One region of the Saccharomonospora glauca K62 genome, then DNA from elsewhere that is predicted to be linked to it. Evidence: riboswitches for the same ligand, from Rfam matches in the RefSeq annotation. Region 1 holds a riboswitch; the other holds the start of a gene.
The links. Region 1 has a riboswitch for thiamine pyrophosphate ahead of thiO (glycine oxidase ThiO). Riboswitches for the same ligand answer to the same signal wherever they lie in the genome.
Positions count from the first base shown of each region.

Region 2: it holds a riboswitch for thiamine pyrophosphate, as region 1 does, so the genes downstream of both, SACGLDRAFT_RS16955 (thiamine ABC transporter substrate-binding protein) here and thiO (glycine oxidase ThiO) in region 1, are expected to answer to the same signal.

Region 1 is NZ_CM001484.1:3,996,062-4,002,812, reverse strand. It holds gene SACGLDRAFT_RS18625 (N-acetylglucosamine kinase) at 1-541, opposite strand, end outside; gene SACGLDRAFT_RS18620 (SIS domain-containing protein) at 538-1,557, opposite strand; gene SACGLDRAFT_RS18615 (GntR family transcriptional regulator) at 1,727-2,461, shown strand; gene SACGLDRAFT_RS18610 (hypothetical protein) at 2,611-3,468, shown strand; gene thiE (thiamine phosphate synthase) at 3,476-4,153, opposite strand; TPP riboswitch at 4,201-4,304, shown strand; gene thiO (glycine oxidase ThiO) at 4,300-5,430, shown strand; gene thiS (sulfur carrier protein ThiS) at 5,408-5,608, shown strand; gene thiG (thiazole synthase) at 5,610-6,410, shown strand; gene SACGLDRAFT_RS18585 (MarR family winged helix-turn-helix transcriptional regulator) at 6,514-6,751, shown strand, end outside.
Region 2 is NZ_CM001484.1:3,641,074-3,647,824, reverse strand. It holds gene SACGLDRAFT_RS16990 (sensor histidine kinase) at 1-650, shown strand, start outside; gene SACGLDRAFT_RS16985 (response regulator transcription factor) at 647-1,312, shown strand; gene SACGLDRAFT_RS16980 (hypothetical protein) at 1,363-1,734, opposite strand; gene SACGLDRAFT_RS16975 (phosphotransferase family protein) at 1,829-3,025, opposite strand; gene SACGLDRAFT_RS22350 (hypothetical protein) at 3,096-3,251, opposite strand; gene SACGLDRAFT_RS16970 (hypothetical protein) at 3,260-3,967, opposite strand; gene SACGLDRAFT_RS16965 (hypothetical protein) at 4,043-4,297, opposite strand; gene SACGLDRAFT_RS16960 (4a-hydroxytetrahydrobiopterin dehydratase) at 4,387-4,677, opposite strand; TPP riboswitch at 4,709-4,819, shown strand; gene SACGLDRAFT_RS16955 (thiamine ABC transporter substrate-binding protein) at 4,844-5,914, shown strand; gene SACGLDRAFT_RS16950 (ABC transporter permease) at 5,890-6,751, shown strand, end outside.

The DNA of each region.
Region 1 (6,751 bases):
CCAGCGACGACGGTGGGTGGTTGCCGTTCAACACGTCGAGCGCGGTCCGTACGGCCTGCCTGCCGAGCCAGAAACCCGACCCTTCGTCGCCGAGCAGCCAGCCGTAGCCGCCGACGGTGGAGACCATCTCGCGGTCGCGGATGCGGCCCGCGATGGAGCCCGTGCCCGCCACGAGCACTGTGCCGTCGGGTTCGGGTGTCGCCGACACGAACGCGGCCACCGCGTCGGAGACCAGCCGAGGCCGCCCGGCTCGGACGAACCCGAGACCGGCCCACTCGCGTTCGAACACGGCGGCGATCCGCGGGTCGGTGAGCTTGCTGCGCCCCGCCATGCCGATCACCCACGCTCGGACCTCGGCCGGGTCGGAGCCGCTCATGGCTGTGGTGATCGCTTCGACCATCGCCCGCGCCGCGGCCTCCGGTGGGTGGGAGTTCGGGTTCGCTCCACCCGCCGTGCCGGTGCCGCGCACTCGGCCCGTGTCGTCGACGACCCAGGCGCGCGTGGACGTGCCTCCCGCGTCCACTCCGATCGCGAGTCTCATCGGGTCTTCGTCACCTTGCGCAGCCCCCGAGGGGCGTCGGGGTCGAGACCGCGCGCGAGCGCGAGCCCCAACGCCAGCCGTTGGACGGGCAGCACCTCCAGGATCGGAGCGACCTCCTCGGCGGTTTCGGGGACGGTGACGGTCAGTGCCGCGGACGGCACCGAACGCGCCGCGGAGCCCACGCACAACACGTCCGCGCCGCGCTGCGACACCGTGTCGAGCACGTCGAACATCGCGGTGCCTCCTCGGCCGATGCTGGTGATGCCCAGGACGGCGGTCTCGGAGTCGACGGCCGCGACGGGACCGTGCAGGAGGTCGGCGCCGCTGTAGGCGCGGGTGGAGAGGTAACTCGTCTCGGCGAGTTTCAGCGAGCCTTCGAGCGCGGTGGCGTACGAGTAGCCACGGGCCGTGGTCAGGATGCGGTCGGCGAACCGGTACCGCTCGACGGCCCGTTCGACCTCCTCCGCCGACTCGGTGAGGGTGCGTGAGGCCAACTCGCCGATCCCCGCGACCTCCTCCGCCTTGCCCCCGCGGACCGCGTCCACCAACAGGTACAGGGCCAGCAGCGTCGCGGAATAGGTCTTGGTGGCGGCCACCGCGCGCTCGGTGCCCGCGCGGACGTCCACCGACAGCTCCGCAGCCTCGGTGAGCGGCGACGACGGGGTGTTGGTGACGGCCACGGTCAGCGCGCCGCGCGAGCGGGCCGCCTGCGTGACCTCCAGCAGGTCGTAGGAGCCACCGCTCTGACTGATGGAGACCAGCAGGACGTCGGTGAGGTCCTGCTCGGCGTGGTACAGCGTCGTGGTCGACGGCGACACGAGCCCCGCGGGTAGCCCCAGCAGCACCTCGATGAGGTACTTGGCGTAGATGGCGGCGTGGTCGCTCGATCCCCTGGCCGCCAGCAGGGCGAATCGGGGCCGTCGCCTCGCGATCCGCGCGGCGGCCTCGGCGATGTCGGAACGTGCCCGGACCAACCCCGCGAGCACGTCCGGTTGCTGTGCCACCTCGGCGGCCATGTACTTGCCTTCACCGGCGTTGTCCACGGTCTCACCCCGCTTTCACCCGAGCCGGTCACAGCGGCCGTGCGCCTCACCGGTCTAGACCAATAATGACCACGTTCAACGTACTATCCGAAGGGTACGTTCTGGGGTGAGGGGGTAGGTGTCCTTAGTGAGGGAGTCGGCAATGGTGGAGACGCTTTCCGGCACACGAGCGCATCGGGAGCCGAAGTACTGGGCGCTCAAGCAACACCTGCTCGACTTGTTGGAGTCCTTGCCCGCCGGAGCGGCCATTCCGACGGAGCGGGCCCTGGCGTCGGAGTTCACCGTCTCCAGGACCACGGTCCGGCAGGCGCTCGCCGATCTGACGGCCGAGGGGCGGTTGCACCGGGTGCAGGGCAAGGGCACGTTCGCCGCGGAACCCAAGCTGGCCCAGCGGTTGGAGTTGTCCTCCTACACCGAGGACATCCGGGCGCAGGGCAGGGAACCGTCGTCGCGGGTGTTGGAGATCGACGAGATCCCGGCCGAGGGTGAGCTGCCGAGGCTGCTCGGCATTCGTACCGGCGCCAAGGTGTTGCGGTTGCGCAGGCTCCGGCTCGCCGACGGTGAGCCCATGGCCCTGGAAACCACGCACCTGCCGTCGTCGCGGTTCCGAGGGCTGCGCAGGCACGTTGCGTCCGGCGGTTCGTTGTACGAGGCGTTGCGCGACCGCTACGGCGTGGAGCTGGATCGGGCGGAGCAGACCATCGAGACCTCGTTGGCCGGCCCGCAGGAGGCGGACCTGCTCGGCGCCGACGTCGGTATGCCGGTGCTGTTGCTGTCGCGGCAGACGTTCGCCTCCGACGGCAAACCGGTCGAGTACGTGCGCTCGATCTATCGGGGCGACCGGTACAAGTTCGTCACGACGCTGACCCGTCCGTGACCAATTCGTCGCGCTAGGCCACTGTAGACACTCCGTCCGCGCCACGAGGTGCTGACGGCACGTAATCGTGCTCACGTCCGGCAACGCCGGGAGTCGCTCGAACGATTGTCTCGTTGGAGGGATATGGGAGTGCGAGCGGATCGAGAGGCATGAGCGACGACAGAGCGAAGGTCGGAGACGATACCCGGAAGTCGGAGAAGTCGGGGCTCTCGCCCGCCCAGGTGGTCGCCGCCGCGCTGGCCGCGGTGGTGGCGGCGTTCCTGTGCTCCACCCTGGGCGTGTACGGCACGGTGGTCGGTGCCGGACTGCTCAGCGTGGTGACGACGGTGGGCAGCGAGCTGTTCATGAGGTCGCTGGAGCGGACCAAGAAGGCGGCTCGGATGATGACGGGCCGTCGCGGCAGGGGGGCCCGCCACGGCGCGGAGATGGACCCCGACCGGACCGTGTACCTCCCGGCGCCCACGCAGCAGCAGCTGGACGAGTACCTGGCGGCCATGGAACGCACGCGCGTGTTGGCCTCGTCCGGCGCCGTCGAGAACGCCAGGGCTCGGCGGCAGTGGTGGCGGCGCAGGGGACCGGTGCTGGCGGCCACGAGCGCGTTGGCGTTCGTCATCTGCATGCTCGTCGTGACCGGCTACGAGGGCGTCACCGGCAAGGCGCTGTCGGGAGACGGGTCCACCACGGTCAGCAGCATCGTCCGAGGCAACGACGGGATCGGTGGGGACCACCGGGCGCCGCGGGGCGGTGACGCCGAGGACGTGCGACAGCGGGACGAGGAGGACACCTCCGTCACGCCGACCTCGGAGCCGGACGCCGAGCCCGGCCTCGAAAGGGACGGCGAGGAGCCCCGGAACGAGACCGCGCCCACCGAGGAGTCGGAGGTGTCCGAGACGCCCGAGACGACCCGGCCCGACGAGAGCACGTCGGTGAGCGAGCAGCCCACCGAGCCCGCGCAACCGACCCAGTCGGAGGAGCTCGACGAGGACCGGGAGCCGTCGCGGGAGTGAGTGGTCCTCAGGCCGCGCGCGTGAGGCTCTCGCGCAGGGCCCGCGCGGCTGCCGCCGGGTCGTCGGCCTCGGTGATGGCCCGCACCACGACGATCCGGCGAGCTCCCGCCGCCACCACCTCGTCCAGTCGCGTCTCGTCGATGCCGCCGATGGCGAACCACGGCCGCGTGGTCTCGAACTCGGAGGACACGGTGCGCACGAGGTCGAGACCGGCAGCGGGCCTTCCGGGCTTGGTGGGCGTGGGCCAGCAGGGGCCAACGCAGAAGTAGTCGACGCCGGGTTCGGTGGCCGCGGCCCGCGCCTGCTCCGGCGAGTGGGTGGAGCGGCCGATCACGGGGGTCTCCCCGACGATCCGTCGGGCGACGGCCACCGGCAGGTCCTCCTGTCCGAGATGCAGTACGTCGGCCTCGACGGCGAGTGCCACGTCGGCGCGGTCGTTGACGGCGAGCAGCGCGCCGTGGCGGGCGCAGGCCTCGGCAAGGACCTCCAAGGCCTCGATCTCCCGCGCCGCTTCGAGGGGAGCGCCGCCGGTCTTGTCGCGCAACTGCACGATGTCCACGCCGCCGGAGAGCGCGGCGTCCACGAACTCGGCGAGATCGCCACGGTGGGCGCGGGCGTCCGTGCACAGGTAGAGCCGTGCCTCGTCGAGGCGTTTCCTGATCTGATCACCGTCGAGACCGGGCATGCCGCCCACCGTAGTACGACCGTGCCGTTCGGGCGGGGTAGGCTGGCGGGCGTCCGCACGGGAGCCCGCGAAGGGCTGAGAGGGAGCGAGTGCTCCGACCGTGGAACCTGATCCGGGTCATGCCGGCGCAGGGAGCGTGATCGTTCGTGAAGGCAGACCTCGCGGTCGTCGGGGCCGGTGTCATCGGCCTCGCCGTCGCCTGGAAGGCGGCCTCCGCCGGGTACCGCGTCACCGTCTTCGACCCCGTGCCCGCGCGCGGCGGTGCCTCGTGGGTGGCGGGCGGTATGCTCGCGCCCGTCGCGGAGGCGTGGCCGGGTGAGGAAGCCGCGCTGGAGCTGGGGGAGGAGTCGCTGCGCCGCTGGCCGGACTTCGCGGCCGCGTTGCGGGAGCAGGGGTTCGACTGCGGGCTGTCCACGAACGGCACGATCGTGGCTGCCTTCGACCACGCCGACGCCGACCAGCTGGACATTCTCGCCCGGTACCTGACCGGGATCGGCAGGCGGGCCACGCTCGTCACCGGCAGGGAGCTGCGTCGTACCGAGCCGGGGCTGGGATCGGTACGGTCGGGGTTGCTCGTGCCGGGGGACGTGTTCGTCGACAACCGTCGGTTGCTGCGCTCGCTGCTGTCGGCGGCGAGGGAGCGCGGGGCCGAGTTCGTCGCCGAGCCCGCCGTGAGCTTGACCGGCGATTCCGTCACCACGGAATCCGGGACACGTCGGTTCGACGCCGTGGTGCTCTCCGCCGGCGCCCACAGCGGCCGCCTCCATCCCGAACTCGCGACGGCCGTGCGCCCGTTGAAGGGGGAGATCCTGCGGTTGCGGGCGCGCCGGGGCACCCTGCCGCCTCCCCGGCACACGGTTCGCGCCGTGGTGGAGGGCCGCCCAGTGTACCTGGTGCCGAGGGATGATTCCTCCCTCGTGGTCGGAGCGACACAGTACGAAGCCGGTTTCGACACCGGAGTGCGGGCGCGCGGGGTCCGGGAGTTGCTGGAGGCGGCCGAGCGCGTGTTTCCGAGCGTGGCCGAGTACGAGCTGATCGAGACCACGGCCGGACTCCGCGCGGGAAGCGACGACAACGTGCCGTATCTGGGGCCGCTTCGCGACGGCGTGTACGCGGCGACGGGACATCACCGCAACGGCCTGCTGCTGGCACCCGTCACGGCCGACGCCGTGCTGGCCTGGCTGGCGGGGGAGGCGGCACCCAACGGCACGGAGAAGGCACGAGCGGACAGGAACACGAGTGAGGAGCGCGTCGATGCGGGTGTTCGTCAACGGTGAGAGCCGGCAACTGCCCGACGGCAGCACGGTCGCCGAGGTGTTGGCCGCGGTGTCCGCCGTTGCCAGGGGCGTCGCCGTTGCGGTGAACGGCGAGGTGGTCCGTCGCGCGGACTGGGCGGAGACGGTGGTCGCCGACGGGGCGTCGGTGGAGATCCTCACCGCAGTGCAGGGAGGCTGAGATGAGTACGTCCACCGACTCCGGTACGCCGGTCGCGGTCACCGGCGAGGACGACCAGCTCGTCGTCAACGGCCACAAGTTCACCTCCCGGCTGCTCCTCGGCACGGGCGGGGCGAGCAACCTGAGCGTGCTGGAACGCGCGCTCGTCGCGTCGGGAACGGAACTGACCACCGTCGCCATGCGGCGGGCCGACACCGAGGGCGGTTCCGGTGTGCTGGACCTGCTCCGGCGACTGGGAATCGGGTTGCTGCCCAACACCGCGGGGTGCCGCAACGCGGCCGAAGCCGTGCTCACCGCGCAGCTCGCGCGCGAGGCACTCGGCACCGACCTGGTGAAGCTGGAGGTCCACGCCGACGACCGGACGTTGCTGCCCGACCCGGTGGAAACCCTGGAGGCCGCCGAACGCCTGGTCGCCGACGGGTTCACCGTGTTGGCCTACACCAACGACGATCCCGTGCTGGCCCTGCGACTGGAGGAGGCCGGGTGCGCGGCCGTGATGCCGTTGGGCTCGCCCATCGGCACGGGGCTCGGCATCCGCAATCCGCACAACATCGAGTTGATCGTGGCCAGGGCGGGGGTGCCGATCATCCTCGACGCGGGCATTGGCACGGCCTCCGACGCGGCGCTGGCCATGGAGTTGGGCTGCGACGGCGTGCTGTTGTCGACGGCGGTCACGCGGGCGCAGGACCCCGAGCGGATGGCGCGTGCCATGCGGGAGGCCGTGATCGCGGGCAGGCTCGCCCGGCGGGCGGGGCGGATTCCGAAGAGGTTCTGGGCGCAGGCCTCCAGCCCTCCCCGATGAGGCGTGTTCGAGATCCCTTCGGCGAGGGGTGTTCGAAATGTCGCGCTTTTCGGCCGTAAGGTGTTCGACGATTCCGGCCAGGCGCGAACAGAAGGAGCCCGACGTGACCGAGCCGACCGAGCCGTCCGACGTACCCGCCAGACTGTTCCTCATCATCGGACGGCTGTCGCGTTCGCTGAGGCAGGCCCGCCCGTCCGGGCCGGGACACGGAGCGATCTCGGCCATGTCCACGCTCGGGGCCTGCGGTCGGATGCGGTTGGGCGACCTCGCGGCGCGGGAGGGCGTCGCGGCGGCCACGATGTCGCGCATCGTGTCGGCACTCGTCGACAGCGGCTACGTGC
Region 2 (6,751 bases), 350 kb from region 1:
GGACCCCGATCACCATCGTCAGGGGGCACCTGGAGGTTCTCGACCCCACCGACCCCGAGGACGTCCGGGACACCGTGGCACTTGTGGACGACGAGCTGGTGCGCATGAACCGCATGGTGTCGGACCTGCTGCTGCTCGCCAGGTCGGAACAGCCGGAGTTCCTGCACGCCGAACCCGTAGACGTCGCCGCGCTCACCGAAGCGATCTTCGACAAGATCACCGGCCTCGGCGAGCGCGACTGGGTGCTCGACCACGTCGCCGACACCCCGGCGGTGCTCGATCCCCAGCGCATCACGCAGGCCGTCGTCGCCCTCGCCGACAACGCGGTCCGCTACACGTCCGAGGGCGGGCGGATCACGTTCGCCTCCCACGGTGGCGACGACGTCATCCGATTCCGGGTGGCGGACTCCGGTCCCGGAATCGCCGAGGAGGATCGCGAGCGCATCTTCGAACGATTCGCGAGGGGAAGCTCGGGTCGGCGTTCCGAGGGCGCGGGACTGGGCCTGTCGATCGTGCGGGCCATCGCCGTCGCCCACGGCGGACGAGTGACGGTGGACAGCGAACCTGGGCGGGGAGCCGTGTTCACGGTGGAGGTTCCCGTCGTGGCGGCCCCACCGCATCCGGGCAGGCACAACGAGGGAGGGCGATGAGCCGCATTCTGGTCGCGGAGGACGAGTCTCGTATCGCCGCGTTCGTCAACAAGGGACTCACGGCCAACGGCTTCACGGTCACGGTGGTGGAGGACGGGCCTTCCGCGTACGAGTACGCGCTCACGGGCTCGTTCGACCTCATGGTGCTCGACATCGGGTTGCCGGGCATGGACGGGTTCACGGTCCTGCGCAAACTCCGCGCTGAGCGCTGTCCGATTCCCGTGATCATCCTGACCGCGCGGGACTCGGTGCAGGACACGGTCGCGGGGCTGGAGGGCGGCGCGGACGATTACATGCCCAAGCCGTTCCGGTTCGAGGAGCTGTTGGCGCGCGTGCGACTTCGGCTGGTGTCCGACCGGGCCACCGAACCGACCGTGCTGTCCTACGGCGGGCTGCAGCTCGATCTCCGAACGCGACGTGCCCATGTGGGCACCGAGACGGTGGATCTGTCGGCTCGGGAGTTCGCGTTGGCCGAGACGTTCCTGCGGCATCCCGGCCAGGTGTTGTCACGGGAGCAGTTGCTCAGTCAGGTGTGGGGTTACGACTTCGATCCGGGATCCAACGTCGTCGACGTCTACGTCCGGTACCTGCGGCGCAAGCTCGGAGCCGACCGGATCATCACGGTGCGGGGAATGGGCTATCGGTTGGAGGAACGCGACTGAACCGGAAGACCGGCCGGACTCGGAGGTGAGCCCGGCCGATCGCGGTCGGATCAGTCGTTGTCCGGGGTGTTGTCGTCGGGCGTGTTGTCGGGCGTGTCGTCGGGCGTGTCGTCGGGCGTGTTGTCGGGCGTGTTGTCCGGGGTGTCGTTGTCAGGCGTGGTGTCGTCGGGGGTGCCGTCCGGCGTGGTGTCGGGACTGTCCTGATCGTTCGTCGCCCCCTTGCCCGCCGTGTCGTCGACGTCGTCGGTGTTCGGGGCGGCCGAGGTCGGGGAGGAAGCCGGCTGAGCGGCGGTCACCTCGATCGGCCGGACGCGCGAGGCGTCGCCGTTGCCGTCCGCCAGAGCGATTCCGGTGCCCGCGAGGCCCAGGCCCGCGAGCGCGGCGCCGACGGTGAGGATCTTCCAGCTGGGGCGTGCGGCCATTGTCGTGTCCTTTCCGAAGAACGTGTTCGTTTCCGACGTGATCAAGAATTCCGGGGGTGGGTGAGAGAACTCGAAGACGTGGATGAGGGCGTTCTCATGAACGGGAGAGCCACCGACCGGCAAGGGCGACGCGCTCTCGGGTCCGTACCGTCCACTCGGGGCTCTGCGTCCGGAACGGGCCCGTGGCCAGGCCCAGCACGGCCGACGCGACTCGGGGGCGCAGGTGCCCCGGGTCGAAACGGTCCCGGACGTGCCGGAGGATGTCCCGTTCCCAGTCGCGAGCCCGTGGGGTGCCGGTGATCGCGAGATGGGCCAGGAAGTTCGCCCAGTCGTCGAGCCGTTCCCCCGGACCGGCCGTGTCGATGTCGAGCAACCCCGTCACCGTCCCCGCGTGGACGAGGAGCTGGTGCTCGTAGAAGTCGCCGTGGACGGGCACCACGGGGTACTCCCCGGCGTCGGTCTCGGCGATCACGTCGGCCAGGGCGGTCGCCTCGTCGCCCACCTCGGGCACGGTGAGGGCGAGGACTTCCGCGTAGTGACGGGCGCGTCGCCGGTGATTCGACCTGCTCGGCAGGGTCGTGAGGGCATGCGGAAGCCGGTCGAGCAGGTCTTCCAACACCGAGGGGCCGGGCAGCCGATCTTCCCGTCGCAGTGCGGTGCGGCCGGGAGTGCCCGGCAGGGACGGCACGAGCACGAGCCCGTCGTCGGTGGTGACGAGGGGGCGCGGCACCGGAAGGTGAGGCGCGAGCAGGGCGTGCCGTCTGCGCAGTCCCGGAAGCTCCGAGGGAGGAACGACCTTGGCGAACAGCTGGTCGGCTCCGCAGGTGATCGTCAGTACCGCGCTTCGCCGAGGCCGGTACGACCGCACCCGAACGGTCGGAGCGGCCGTCGGTGACACGCCTGCCTTCGCCAGCAGGGTCCGGAGCCGCTCGCCGTCGACGACGTGGGACAACGCGGGCAGAAGGGGGTCGTGCGGCCACCGCCACAGCCCCACCTCGACGCGCCCACCGTCGACTTCTCCCGCCACCACGGCGGCGCCCGAGGGGACGAGCGACCCGGTGGCCGCGACGAGGGTCTCCCGCGCGACCGTCCCGTCTCGACGCCGGAACTCGACGGCGTAGCGGACGAGGGCGTCACCGGACGGCCTCACGGTCACCGCCGTGGGGCGTACCGAGTTCACCTCCCCGATGTCCGAGACGGCGTCGAGAACGGTGCCGACGAGGTCCCTCGCGGCCTCACCGAGCAGAAGGTCCAGGTCACGGGTACGGGAACGAGTCGGGATAGCGGTCATTCACCGAGCCTGGACCACGTCCGTGGGGGTTCGATGAGGCCCCGATGAGAGTTCTCTCATCGAGCGGTGATCACCCGAGCGCTCCGAGCACGACGACCAGCATCAGGGTGAGCGCGGTGGCGAGCACCGAGACCCAGGCGCGTTGATTAGGGGTGAGGGCGGGTGCGTTGCGGTGCATGGCGGTCCCTTCGCTGTACCACGGCACCCCGGACACCGCGTTGATCACCGGATTCGTTACGGGCGCGCGAAGATCGACTCGTCGATCCGGGTTCCCGTGGCCACCGAGACGAGCTTGAGGATCACGGCGTCCTCGGTCATGTTGTGTTTCTTCGCCGTCTCGACGAGTGCTTTGTCGGTGGCCTCGATGGCCGGAAGGAGATCGACTCGCCACTGCCCGTCCTCCTTCGCGAAGTTACGGGGAGCGAGTTCGAGGCCGGCCTGCTGATCGGGCGACGTGCCCGTCCCGACCGCGGTGGAGCCGGAGAACGTGATCTCCCCGAGTTCCACGCCCTCCACCGACGACTTGTCGATGAACCCTTCCCGCACGGCGAAGCTCAGCAGGGTCCGGCCGTCCATCTGTGCGACTCTCTCCGCGCCGAGTCGGTGTCGCAACAAGGCGATGTTCATGCGGTCCGTCATGCTTCGGGCGCCGATCTCCTCGGGGCCTCCCGTGGCGGTCAGCTCGGCGAGCTCGTCGTAGTAGCCGATCGTTCCCGTCGTGACCAACTCGACCACCGCGTCGCCGTCCTGCTCGCGGAACGCGGCCTGAAATCGCTCGAAGGTGTCTCGCACCGCCTGCTCGTCGGCGGCGCGGGAGTGGGAGGAGTCCGGGCCGGCCGTCTCACCGTGCGAGGTGTCGGCGCCGCCCGCGCACCCCGTCAGACCCAGCACGATCGCCGTCAACGGCCCTGCCAGCATCGCCATGCCACGCTGCGAAAACATTGCGCCTCCTCGGTGTGGAAGGCCCACGGTGGGACCTTCCACACCGCGGTTCGGCCCCTGAGAGTAACCGCAATGTCACAGCGAGTCATCTTGACGCCGGCGAGCCGTGTAGAACAGCACGGCCGTGCCGGCGGCGATCATCAGGGCGAACGCCGTGCCTCCGACGACGAGGGCCTGGACGACTTCGTCGGAAGGAGCGTTCGGCGCACTCTCGGGAGGCTGCTTCGTATCCGCGGACTCCGCGTTCGCGGGGTGCATCACGCCCACCAGCAGAACCATCAGCAGAGCCAGCACCGACGCGAACGGCGCACGCCGGACGATGCGGATCATCACGCACTCCCCTCGGTGTTCCAGGCGATCCGGTACTCACCACGCCTAACGTTCGGCGTTCGCACCAGAGTTGCCCGAAACGGCCGGAATCACACGCTCGGGATCACACCGTCGATCTCACCCGCGAGTGCGATGTCCTTGTTCGTGACGCCGCCGTGGGAGTGGGTGCTGAGGCGGAAAGTCACCGTCCTCCAACGGATGTCGATGTCCGGATGATGGTTCGCCGCCTCGGCGAGCTCGGCGACTCTGTTCACCGTCTCGATCGCCTCGGGAAAGCTCGTCAGCTCGACACGGCGTTCGATCGCGTCGTCCACGCGCCGCCACTCCGGCAAGCTACGCAGGGCCTCGTCGACGTCTTGCTCACTCAGTAGCTCCGTCATGGGCTCATCGTGGTATGCCGCCGGGTACGCTGCACGCTGCCACGGGAGTCCGGCGCGCCGGGCTGAGAGGTGGGCACGCGGCCCACGACCGTCCGCACCTGATTCGGATCATGCCGACGCAGGAAGGTGTCACGGCTTCCTGCGCCGGCCACGGCGAGGAGGCTGAATGGGCCAGAGGTCGGGCCAGTGGTCAACGTCGATGCGCGCGGCGATCGCGCTGCTCTCGGTCGGCGCACTGACGACCGGGTGCACGGTCATCGGCGCCGAGGACGAGCCGACGGGACCGGTGACGGTCACCCTGGTGACGCACCAGTCGTGGGCCGTTCCGCAAAACGTGGTGGACGCCTTCGAGCAGCGTGCCGGCATCCGCATCGAGATCCGCAAGGAAGGCGACGCCGGGGAGCTCACCAACAAACTCGTGCTCACCAAGGACAACCCCATCGCCGACGTCGCGTACGGCGTCGACTCGACGTTCGCCTCCCGTGCGCTCGACGAGGGCGTCTTCCAGCCGTACACCTCGCCCGAGGCCGACCGGGGTCCGCAGCGTTACGCCGTCGACCCCCAGCAGCGGTTGTCGGCCGTGGACGTCGGTGACGTGTGCGTCAACATCGACACCGAATGGTTCGCCTCCCACGACGTTCCCGAGCCGACCGGCCTCGACGACCTGACCGAGCCGGAGTACAAGGACCTGTTCGTGGTGCCGAGCCCCGCCACCTCGTCGCCGGGGCTGGCCTTCCTGTTCGCCACCGTGTCGACGTACGGGGAGGACGGCTGGCGTGAGTACTGGAGCGAGCTGAAGAACAACGGGGTCAAGGTCGTCAGCGGTTGGACCGAGGCCTACACCCAGGACTTCTCGGGTTCCTCCGGGGAAGGCGACCGGCCGATCGTGCTGTCGTACGCCTCGTCCCCCGCCGCCGAGATCGGCGAGGACGGCACGCCGCGCACCAAGGCGCTGCTCGACACCTGCTACCGGCAGGTCGAGTACGCCGGTGTGCTGGAGGGCACGCCTCATCCCAACGAGGCGGGCAAGGTGATCGACTTCCTGCTGTCGCACGAGTTCCAGTCGACCGTCGCGAGCAACATGTACGTCTACCCGACGCGGGAGGGCGTCGCCCTGCCCGAAGGCTGGGCACAGGCCGCGCCGCTGCCTCGCGAGTCCCTCTCATTGCCCGGCGAGCAGGTGCAGGCCAACCGAGAACAGTGGATCAAGGAATGGCGCGAGTTGCTGGAGGGCTGACGTCCCTCCCCGGAATGCGCCGGGCCGCGGCGGCCGGTGTGCTGGGCCTGTTGCCCGTCGCGTTCCTCGGGTTGTTCTTCGCCTGGCCCGTCGTCGCGATCATTCGTCTCGGGTTCACCGACGGCGGGGTCGCCGAGGCGCTGGTGGAGGCGTCGACGTGGCAGCTCGCCGGCTTCACCGTGGCGCAGGCCCTGGGAGCCACCGCGATCGCCGTGGGCGCCGGGTTCCCCTTGGCCTTCGTGCTCGCCAGGGTGCGGCTTCCCGGAATCGCCGTGGTGCGCACGCTCGTGCTGGTGCCGTTCGTGCTGCCGACCGTGGTCGTCGGCTTGGCGTTTCGGGCGCTGTGGCCCGACGGTGGCGTGCTCAGCATCGTCGTCGCCAACGCCTTCTTCAACGTCGCCGTCGTCGCTCGCACCGTCGGTGGGCTGTGGGCACACCTGGACCGGCGGGTCGAGGACGCGGCGCGATCACTCGGTGCCTCGCGGTTCCGGGCGTTCCGCACGGTGACGTTGCCCGCGTTGCTGCCCGCGGTGTCGGCGTCCGCGGCCGTGGTGTTCCTCTTCTGCGCCACGAGCTTCGGGGTGGTGCTGATGCTGGGCGGCAACCGGTACCGCACCTTGGAGACCGAGATCTACCTGCGCACGGTGGATCTGTTGGACCTCTCCGGCGCGGCGGCGCTCTCGCTGGTGCAGCTCGCCGCCGTCGTGGCCGCGTTGGCCGTCGGCGCGGTGGCCCGCCGTCGTAACGAGACGGCGGTGCAGCTTCGTTCGGCGCGGTACGCGGCTCGCAGGCCCGAGGGCGGGGAGTGGGCGGTGGTGGCGGCCGCGGCGGTGGTGC